DNA from 2 places in the Streptomyces sp. NPDC051909 genome. Region 2 is predicted to be linked to the other one. Evidence: riboswitches for the same ligand, from Rfam matches in the RefSeq annotation. Region 2 holds a riboswitch; the other holds the start of a gene.
The links. A riboswitch is a leader RNA that binds a small molecule or an ion and turns the genes downstream of it on or off. The one in region 2 is predicted to bind S-adenosylmethionine.
Positions count from the first base shown of each region.

Region 1: it holds a riboswitch for S-adenosylmethionine, as region 2 does, so the genes downstream of both, AB0M18_RS34825 (aminotransferase class V-fold PLP-dependent enzyme) here and thrC (threonine synthase) in region 2, are expected to answer to the same signal.

Region 1 is NZ_JBFAYA010000044.1:14,436-19,504, forward strand. Features, by position in the region: gene AB0M18_RS34815 (cytochrome bc complex cytochrome b subunit) at 1-1,543, shown strand, start outside; gene trpD (anthranilate phosphoribosyltransferase) at 1,686-2,750, shown strand; SAM riboswitch class IV at 2,838-2,954, shown strand; gene AB0M18_RS34825 (aminotransferase class V-fold PLP-dependent enzyme) at 3,151-4,545, shown strand; gene AB0M18_RS34830 (Lrp/AsnC ligand binding domain-containing protein) at 4,616-4,897, opposite strand; gene AB0M18_RS34835 (rhomboid family intramembrane serine protease) at 4,894-5,069, opposite strand, start outside.
Region 2 is NZ_JBFAYA010000021.1:68,086-73,154, reverse strand. Features, by position in the region: gene AB0M18_RS28370 (MoaD/ThiS family protein) at 222-500, opposite strand; gene thrC (threonine synthase) at 534-1,847, opposite strand; SAM riboswitch class I at 1,841-1,987, opposite strand; gene AB0M18_RS28360 (glucosyl-3-phosphoglycerate synthase) at 2,109-3,095, shown strand; gene AB0M18_RS28355 (hypothetical protein) at 3,185-3,505, shown strand; gene AB0M18_RS28350 (trehalose-6-phosphate synthase) at 3,607-4,962, shown strand.

The DNA.
Region 1 (5,069 bases), on a different contig from region 2:
CACGCTGGCCAAGGCCAACATGCGGAAGATCTTCCCGGACCACTGGTCCTTCATGCTGGGCGAGGTCTGCCTCTACAGCTTCCTCATCATCATCCTGACGGGTGTCTACCTGACGCTGTTCTTCCACCCGTCGATGAACGAGGTGGAGTACGTCGGACCGTACGTCCCGCTCCAGGGACAGCTCATGTCCGAGGCGTTCAACTCGACCATGCACATCTCGTTCGAGGTGCGCGGTGGTCTGCTGATCCGGCAGATCCACCACTGGGCGGCGCTGATCTTCCTCGCCGGCATGTTCGTGCACATGATGCGCGTGTTCTTCACCGGCGCGTTCCGCAAGCCGCGTGAGATCAACTGGCTGTTCGGCTTCCTGCTGTTCTTCCTGGGCATGTTCACCGGTTTCACCGGTTACTCGCTCCCGGACGACCTGCTCTCCGGCACCGGTGTGCGCTTCATGCAGGGCGCGATCCTGTCCGTGCCGATCGTCGGCACGTACCTCTCGATGTTCCTGTTCGGCGGCGAGTTCCCCGGCGGCGACTTCGTCGCCCGGTTCTACTCGGCGCACGTGCTGCTGCTCCCGGGCATCATGCTCGGCCTGGTGGTCGCGCACCTCATCCTGGTGTTCGTCCACAAGCACACGCACTTCGAGGGCCCCGGCCGTACGAACAAGAACGTCGTCGGCATGCCGCTGCTGCCGGTGTACATGGCGAAGGCCGGAGGCTTCTTCTTCCTGGTCTTCGGTGTCATCGCGGTCATCGCGGCGCTCGCCTCGATCAACCCGATCTGGGCCATCGGCCCGTACCGCCCGGACCAGGTGTCCACCGGCGCCCAGCCCGACTGGTACATGGGCTTCGCCGAGGGTCTGATCCGTGTCATGCCGGGCTGGGAGATCAACCTGTGGGGCCACACGCTGGTCCTGGGTGTCTTCATCCCGCTGGTGATCTTCCCGCTCGTCCTGGCGGCCATCGCGGTCTACCCGTTCATCGAGTCCTGGATCACCGGCGACAAGCGCGAGCACCACATCGCGCAGCGCCCGCGCAACGCTCCGACGCGCACCGCCTTCGGTGTCGCCTGGATCACCGCGTACATGATCATGCTCATCGGTGGTGGAAACGACCTCTGGGCGACCCACTTCTACCTGTCGATCAACTCGATCACCTGGTTCGTGCGGATCTTCTTCTTCGTCGGCCCGGTCATCGCGTTCATCGTCACCAAGCGGATCTGCCTCGGCCTCCAGCGCCGGGACAAGGACAAGGTGCTGCACGGGCGTGAGTCCGGCATCATCAAGCGCCTGCCGCACGGTGAGTTCGTCGAGGTCCACACCCCGCTCAGCCAGGGCGAGCGCTACAAGCTCACCGCGCACGAGCAGTACGAGCCGGCCGAGCTGCCGCCGGCCGTCGACGAGAACGGTGTGGAGCGCAAGATCGGACGCATGCAGAAGCTCCGGGTCAAGCTCAACCGGGGTTACTACGCCGACGACAACCAGGTCCTCAAGCCGACCGTCGAGGAGTTCAAGGAGATCGAGAGCGGCCACGGCCACCACTGATCGCCACTGAACACCTGACCTTCCAGGTCGCCACAGCGGGAGCCCCGTCCATTCGATGGACGGGGCTCTTTGCCGTCCCCGTGGATGGATAGGGTGGGATCACCCGATCCCTTACGTGGACACGAACGCACCAGGAGCTGTCATGAGCGCTGTGAACCCCGCTGGAGGCGACACCGCGGCGGGCCGCTCCTGGCCCGTCCTCCTGAACGGACTCCTCGAAGGCCGGGACCTGTCCGCCGACGACACCGCCTGGGCGATGGACCTGATCATGCGCGGCGAGGCCACCGACGCGCAGATCGCCGGATTCATGGTGGCGCTGCGCGCCAAGGGCGAGACCGTCGCGGAGATCTCCGGCCTGGTCCGCACGATGTACGAGCACGCCAATGTCATCGACGTGCCCGGCCCCGCCGTCGACATCGTGGGCACCGGCGGCGACGGGGCCAAGACGGTGAACATCTCCACGATGTCCGCCATCGTCGTGGCCGGCACCGGCGTCAAGGTCGTCAAGCACGGCAACCGCGCCGCGTCCTCCGCCTCCGGCTCCTCCGACGTCCTGGAGAAGCTCGGCATCAACCTCGACCTCACCCCGCGGCGGGTCGCCGAGGTCGCCGAAGAGGCCGGGATCACCATGTGCTTCGCGGTGCGGTTCCACCCCTCGCTGCGGCACGTCGCCGCCGCCCGCGGCCAGCTCGGCATCCGCACCACCTTCAACGTGCTCGGCCCGCTGACCAACCCGGCGAAGGTACGGGCCCAGGCCGTCGGCGTCGCCGACCCGCGGATGGCCCCGATCGTGGCCGGGGTGCTCGCCGAGCGCGGCAACTCCGCCCTGGTCTTCCGCGGCGACGACGGCCTGGACGAGCTGACCACCACCGGCACGTCCCGGGTGTGGGTGGTCCGGGACGGCGCCGTGCGCGAGGAGCGCTTCGACCCGCGCGAGGTCGGCATCACCCCGGTGCCGCTCGACGCCCTGCGCGGTGGGGACCCCTCGTACAACGCCGATGTCGCCCGGCGCCTGCTCGCGGGGGAGACCGGACCGGTCCGGGACGCCGTGCTGCTCAACTCGGCGGCCGCGCTGACCGCCCTGGAGCCGGGCGAGGGCACCCTTGCGGAGCAGCTGCGGGCCGGCATGGACCGGGCCGCGGAGTCCATCGACTCGGGGGCCGCGCGCCGCACCCTGGAGCGGTGGATCGCCGCCAGCAACGCCTGACGGCACAGGAACGGCGGATCGCGACCCCGTCCCGGATGCCGGGACGGGGTTGCGGCGTCGTGATCGTCTGGCATAGGTTCTGGAACAGGTCATGAGTGACAGCTGCAAGGCCCCGGCCGGCTGTCCGGCAACCCTCCGTCCGTGGCGGGGTGCCCCGGGTGAAGACCAGGCCGTACGAGCAGAAGCCTGCGGCAAGCGCGGACCCCTGCGCCACACCCTGGGGTCCTTGGTCCTCTAGGGAGCGTTGTCTCGTGAGCAAGCGAATGCGTTAGGGCCCCTCGGCCCCTCTTTCCCCTTCACCACCCGTGTGCGGCACCTCTGTCCGCGCTGCTTCGCGCGCTGCTGCCCCGCGGGCCCTTTCACGCCTTTTCGCGCCCTTTTTATGCCGGGAGACACCGTCATGTCCGCATGCCCGAACGCCGCCACCGCCACCGCTTCCGCCACCGAGTCCGCCGACCCCTGCTGCGCAGCCCCGCTGCCGGTCCTCGGCCGCGACGTCACCGTCCCGCTCGTCACCGGCGGCGAGGTCACCTACGCGGCGCTCGACTACGCCGCCAGCGCCCCGGCCCTGCAGCGCGTCTGGGACGACGTCGCCGCCTACGCCCCGTACTACGGCAGCGTCCACCGCGGGGCCGGCTACCTCTCGCAGCTCTCCACCGACCTCTTCGAGAACAGCCGCGCCACCGTCGCCGAGTTCCTCGACTGCCGCCCCGGCGACCAGGTCGTCTTCACCCGCTCCACCACCGACTCGCTCAACCTGCTCGCCGCCGTGATCCCGGCCGACTGCCAGGTCTTCGTCTTCGAGACCGAGCACCACGCCTCGCTGCTGCCCTGGCGCGACGCCCAGGTCACCTACCTCAACGCGCCCCGCACCCCGCAGCAGGCCGTCGAGACCCTGGAGCGCGCGCTCGCCGACCGTGACCCTCACGGCCCCGCCCTGGTCTGCGTGACCGGCGCCTCCAACGTCACCGGCGAGCTGTGGCCGGTGCGCGAACTCGCCGCCGCCGCACACGCGCACGGCGCGCGGATCGTCCTGGACGCCGCCCAGCTGGCCCCCCACCACCCCGTCTCCGTACGGGAGTCGGGCGTCGACTGGGTCGCCTTCTCCGGGCACAAGCTGTACGCCCCGTTCGGCTCCGGCGTCCTCGCCGGCCGCGCCGACTGGCTGCAGGAATCCGAGCCCTACCTCGCGGGCGGCGGCGCGTCCCGCAAGGTGGCCCGTCGGGCCGACGGCGGTGTCGACGTGGAGTGGCACACCACCGCGGCCCGGCACGAGGCCGGTTCGCCGAACGTCATCGGCGTCTACTCGATCGCCTCCGCCTGCAAGGCGCTCACCGAGGCCGGCTTCGACTCCCTCGTCGCCCGCGAGCGGCACCTCATCGCCACCGTCCGCGCGGGCCTCGCCGAGGTCCCCGAGGTCCGCGTGCTCTCCCTCTTCGGCGACGACGCGCCCCGCGTGGGCGTCATCTCCTTCGTCGTCGAGGGCTGGAACAGCTCCCACTTCGCGGCCGCGCTCTCCGCCGAGTACGGCATCGGCGTCCGCGACGGCCTCTTCTGCGCCCACCCGCTGGTGCGCACGCTGCTCGGCAGCGACCGGCAGGACCCGGGCGAGTGCGGCGCCCCCGAGGCGGCCCCGGGCGAGAGGTCCCTCAACGCGATCCGCGTCAGCTTCGGCGCCGGCACCCCCGACGAGCACGTCGAGCGATTCGTCGGCGCGGTCAAGGCGCTGGTGCGCGACGGCGCCCGGTGGAAGTACCGCACCGAGGACGGCCGCTGCGTCCCCGACCGCGGCTGACCAGCCACACGAACGGGTGAAGCCGGCCTCCCGCGGGGGAGAGGCCGGCTTCACCGCTGAGCAGCGGGTGCTACGACTCCAGGCCGATGGCGAAGGCCGCGTCCAGCTCGTGCTGGGAGTAGGCGCGGAAGGCGACATGGGTGTCGGTGGCCTCGACGCCCGGGATCTTCGAGATCTGGCCCGGGATGATGTCGGCCAGGTCGTCGTGGCGTCCCACCCGGACCATGGCGATCAGGTCGTAGGTGCCGGTGACGGAGAAGACCTCGCTGACGGAGTCGATCGCGGCGATCGCCTCGGCGATCTCGGGGATGCGGTCCACGCTGGTCTTGATGAGCACGATCGCGGTGATCACGGCTGGCTTTCTCCCTCGATGGCCGCGGCTGGTGGCTTCACTGTATCCCCACCCCTGTACCGCGCCCACGCGTAGAGGAAGCCGAGCGCGAAGCCGATCACGTGCGCCAGGTACGCCACCCCCGGACCCGCCCCCGCCGAGCGCGCCGCCAGCCACTGCAGCACGAACCAGA
Region 2 (5,069 bases):
AGGTCGGGGCGCATTCTCATATGCACCTGGCATGAGCAGCGGAGGGGGCTTCCCCAACTCTATCGCGCTCAACCATGCAGAATTGCCCCTTCCGCTTCTTCTCGCGGAAGGGGCAATTCTGCACTCATCTGTACTGAACGGTAGTACCGCCAGTAAGTCGGCTCAGCCCGACTCGACCCAGCCGACTCGACTCAACCCGACTCGGCTCAACCCGACTCGGCTCAGCAGCCGCCGGCGACGGCCGGGATGATCGAGACGCCGGCGCCGTCCGGCGTCGCCGTCTCCAGGCCCTGCTCGAAGCGCACGTCGTCGTCGTTGACGTACACGTTGACGAAGCGGCGCAGCTTGCCCTGGTCGTCCAGGACGCGGGCGGCGATGCCCGTGTGGTTCTTCTCCAGGTCGGCGATGACCTCGGCGAGGGTGCCGCCCTCGGCGGGGACCTCGGCCTGGCCGCCGGTGTAGGTGCGGAGGATGGTGGGGATGCGGACGTTCACGGCCATGTCTTCGTAACCTCTCAGCGTTCGGGGCGGGTCTCAGTGGGCCAGGCCGGCGTCGCGGAACGCGTCCAGGCTCGGGCGGATGGTGGCGGTCGCCTGAGAAGTCTCGGCAACGGCGTCCAGGGTCTTGAGGCCGTCACCGGTGTTGAGGACGACGGTGGTGAGGGTCGGGTCGAGGAGACCGGCCTCGACGAGCTTCTTCGTCACGCCGACGGTCACGCCGCCCGCGGTCTCGGCGAAGATGCCCTCGGTCTGCGCGAGCAGCTTGATCGCGTCGACGACCTGCTCGTCGTTCACGTCCTCCACGGCGCCGCCCGTGCGGCGGGCGATGTCGAGGACGTACGGGCCGTCGGCCGGGTTGCCGATGGCCAGCGACTTGGCGATGGTGTTCGGCTTCTGGGGCCGTACGACGTCGTGGCCGGCCTTGTAGGCGACGGAGACCGGCGAGCAGCCTTCGGCCTGGGCGCCGAAGAGCTTGTACGGCTTGTCCTCGACCAGACCCAGCTTGATGAGCTCCTGCAGACCCTTGTCGATCTTCGTGAACTGGGAGCCGGAGGCGATCGGGATGACCAGCTGGTCGGGCAGCCGCCAGCCGAGCTGCTCGCAGATCTCGTACGCGAGCGTCTTGGAGCCCTCGCCGTAGTACGGGCGGAGGTTGACGTTCACGAAGCCCCAGCCCTCGCCGAGCGGGTCGCCGATGAGCTCCGAGCAGAAGCGGTTGACGTCGTCGTAGTTGCCCTCGATGCCGACGAGGTCACCGCCGTAGACGGCGGCCATGACGACCTTGCCCTGCTCCAGGTCGTGCGGGATGAAGACGCAGGAGCGGAAGCCGGCGCGGGCGGCGGCGGCGCCGACGGCGCCGGCCAGGTTGCCGGTGGAGGAGCAGGACAGGGTGGTGAAGCCGAAGGCGCGGGCGGCCTCGATGGCCTGGGCGACGACCCGGTCCTTGAAGGAGTGGGTCGGGTTGCCGGAGTCGTCCTTGACGAACAGCTTGCCGGGCTCGACGCCGAGCTCGCGGGCCAGGTTGTCGGCCTGCACGAGCTTGGTCCAGCCGGGGTTCAGGTTCGGCTTCTCGGCGACGTCGGCCGGGACGGGCAGCAGCGGGGCGTAGCGCCAGATGTTCGCGGGGCCGGCCTCGATGCGCTTGCGCAGCTCCTCGGGGTCGCCGGCCGGCAGGTCGTAGGCGACTTCGAGAGGCCCGAAACAGAGTTCACAGGCGAAGATCGGGCCGAGCGGGAAGGTCTCACCGCATTCGCGGCAGGAGAGGCCGGACGCGGGACCGAGGTCGACGGAGGTGGTCGCGGATGCGACGGTCTGAACAGCCATGGAGGCGAGGCCCTTTCTCCTCATCTTCCTCATGGCGAACGTCGCCATGAGACGGATTTGGCACCTTCCCTAGTCGGGGGACCTCGCTGGAGGACGAGTAGTGACCGACTGGAGGGTTGCCGGGGCTTCAACGGGCCGTATCCCTCTGCCCCTCTGGATGAGCGGTATTCGATTGTGAGACGCGGTCGGCACCCCGACATGCATCGGGCATCCGCGTTGTTCAAGACTGTAACCGAAGCCTTCGAGGGTGGAACCGGTCGTCCGATCCGCGAGATGGAGATCACGTTGCTGGAAGAAGTGGAGCGCTGGCTGTCCCGGCGGTCCTGGTCCGTGGCCGACCGTCCGCTGGAGAGGATCCTCGCCGCCAAGCGGGGGACGACCGTCAGCGTCGTCCTGCCCGCGCTCAACGAGGAGGCGACGGTCGGGGACATCGTCGGCGTGATCCGGCGCGAGCTGATGACGGAGGCGGTGCCGCTGGTGGACGAGCTGGTGGTGATCGACTCGGGCTCCACGGACCGCACGGCGGCGGTCGCCGCGGCGGCCGGCGCGCGAGTGGTGGCGCGCGACGCGATCCTGCCGCGGATACCGGCGGTGCCCGGCAAGGGCGAGGTGCTGTGGCGGTCACTGATGGTGACCGGCGGTGACATCGTCTGCTTCGTGGACGCGGATCTGAAGGACTTCTCGGCGGACTTCGTCACGGGCATCGTGGGCCCGCTGCTCACCGACCCGGACGTGGCCTTCGTGAAGGCGATGTACGACCGTCCGCTCGGCACGGAATTCGATCAGCTCGCCTCCGGCAAGACTCCTGGTCAGGGCGGTCGGGTGACGGAGCTGGTGGCGCGGCCGCTGCTCAATCTGCACTGGCCGCAGCTGGCCGGTCTCGTGCAGCCGCTGGGCGGCGAGTACGCGGCACGGCGCTCGCTGCTCGAACGGCTGCCCTTCCCGGTCGGTTACGGAGTGGAGCTGGGGCTGCTCGTCGACGCACTGCACACGGTGGGCCTGGACGCCCTCGCACAGGTGGACGTGGGCGTGCGCAAGCACCGCCACCAGGACGGGCAGGCGCTCGGCCGGATGGCGGCGGCGATCTACCGGACGGCCCAGCTGCGCCTCTCGCGCGGGCACCTGGTGCGGCCGCGGCTGACGCAGTTCGAGCGGAGCGAGGACGAGGGCGGGGAGCGGCGCTTCATCCCCCGTACGTACGAGGTGGACACGGAGGAGCGGCCGCCGATGGTGGAGATCGCGGAGTACGCGGAGCGGCGCCGCGTGGCGTAACGCCCGATAATGAGGATTTCTGCCTAAATTTCCATCCCATGCGGTTCACAACGGATAGGGGCGGCCGGGCGGGAATCCTGCTGCCAGTCGTGGCACTCGGGGCACTCCTGCTCACCGGCACAAGCGCGGGAACTGCCTCGGCCGAGGTGATCGAGTCCCTCGGCAAGCGCTACCAGGCCACGCTGTACGGCGACTTCACCCCGAGCGCGAACCCGAGCACGAACCCGGGCACGAACCCGGGCACGAACCCGGGCGAGTCCTCGGTCGGGACCGCGGCCACACCGAGCCCGACCTTGGCCGAGACCGGCGGCGCCGACGAGCGCCTGTGGCTGCTCGGCGCGCTGGGCGTGGCCCTGGCGGCGACCGGGGTGGTGGCGATGGCGGCGCTACGGGGCCGCAGGGACTCCTGAGGCGGCTGGGACGCCCGGGGCGGCTGGTGCGCGCCTGGCCCGAAACCGCACGTCTGGAATACGTACGTTTGAGCGTTTACCGGACGGGCTAGGTTCGCCGTATGGCTTCTGTCCTCGTGGCATCCAACCGCGGCCCCGTCTCGTACACCGTGCGCGACGACGGTTCGCTCGCCCCCCGGCGGGGCGGCGGCGGCCTGGTCTCGGGCCTGAGCGCGGTGTCGTCCGAGGACAGTGTGTGGGTGTGCGCGGCGCTCGGCGAGGGCGACCGGGAGGCCGTGCGGCGCGGGGTGGCCGAGCCGGGCGTGCGGATGCTGGACATCGACCCGGAGGTGTACGCCGACGCGTACAACGGCATCGCGAACTCGGTGCTGTGGTTCCTCCACCACCATCTGTACGACATCCCGCGCGAGCCCGTCTTCGACGCGGAGTTCCTGCGCCGCTGGGAGGCGTACCGGGCCTACAACCGGGCCTTCGCCGAGGCGCTGGCCGAGGCCGCCGACGAGGGCGCGGCGGTGCTGGTGCAGGACTACCACCTGGCGCTCGTCCCCGGGATGCTGCGGGAGCTGCGCCCGGATCTGCGGATCGGACACTTCACCCACACGCCGTGGGCGGAGCCCGGCTATCTCGCGATGCTCCCGGACGACATCCGGACGGAACTGCTGCGGGGCATGCTGGGCGCGGACGAGCTGGGCTTCCACACGCACACGTGGGCGTCGGCGTTCGAGGCCTGCGCGGGCGACCTCGGACGCACCCGGGTCCGTGCGTACCCGCTCGGCGTCGACGGCGACGACCTGCTCGCCCTCGCCCACCGCCCCGAGGTCGACGAACGGCTCGCCGCGCTGCGCGCCGAGGTCGGGGACCGGAAGACCATCGTCCGGGTCGACCGCACCGAGCTGTCGAAGAACATCCTGCGCGGCCTGCTCGCCTACCGGGAGCTGCTGACCACCCGCCCCGAGTGGCGCGGCCGTGTGGTCCACCTCGCCTCCGCGTACCCCTCCCGCCAGGACCTGGAGGTCTACCGCTCGTACACCGCGGCCGTGCGGGACCTGGCGGCGCGGATCAACGAGGAGTTCGGCACCCCCGACTGGCAGCCGGTCCTGGTCTCCGTGAAGGACGACTTCACCCGCTCCCTCGCCGCGTACCGCCTGGCGGACGTGGCCCTGGTCAACCCGGTCCGCGACGGCATGAACCTGGTCGCCAAGGAGATCCCGGTGGTCTCCGAGGCGGGCTGCGCGCTCGTCCTGTCCCGCGAGGCCGGCGCGTACGAGGAGCTGCGCCAGGACGCCCTCACCGTCAACCCCTTCGACGTCACCGAGACCGCCGACGCCCTCCACCGCGCCCTGTCGATGCCCCCCGCGGAACGCACCGACCGCACCAAACGCCTCGCCGCCGCATCCACCGCCCTCCCACCCCAACGCTGGTTCCTGAACCAGCTGGAGGCCCTGCGCGGTTCCTGAGCAGAAACCGGACCCTGCCCCTCCCCTACTGCACCCCTATGTACGGAGAGGGAATTCCTCGGGGTCTCCCCCCTCCTCGTGCGCGTCCTTCCGTGCCAGACTCGCGC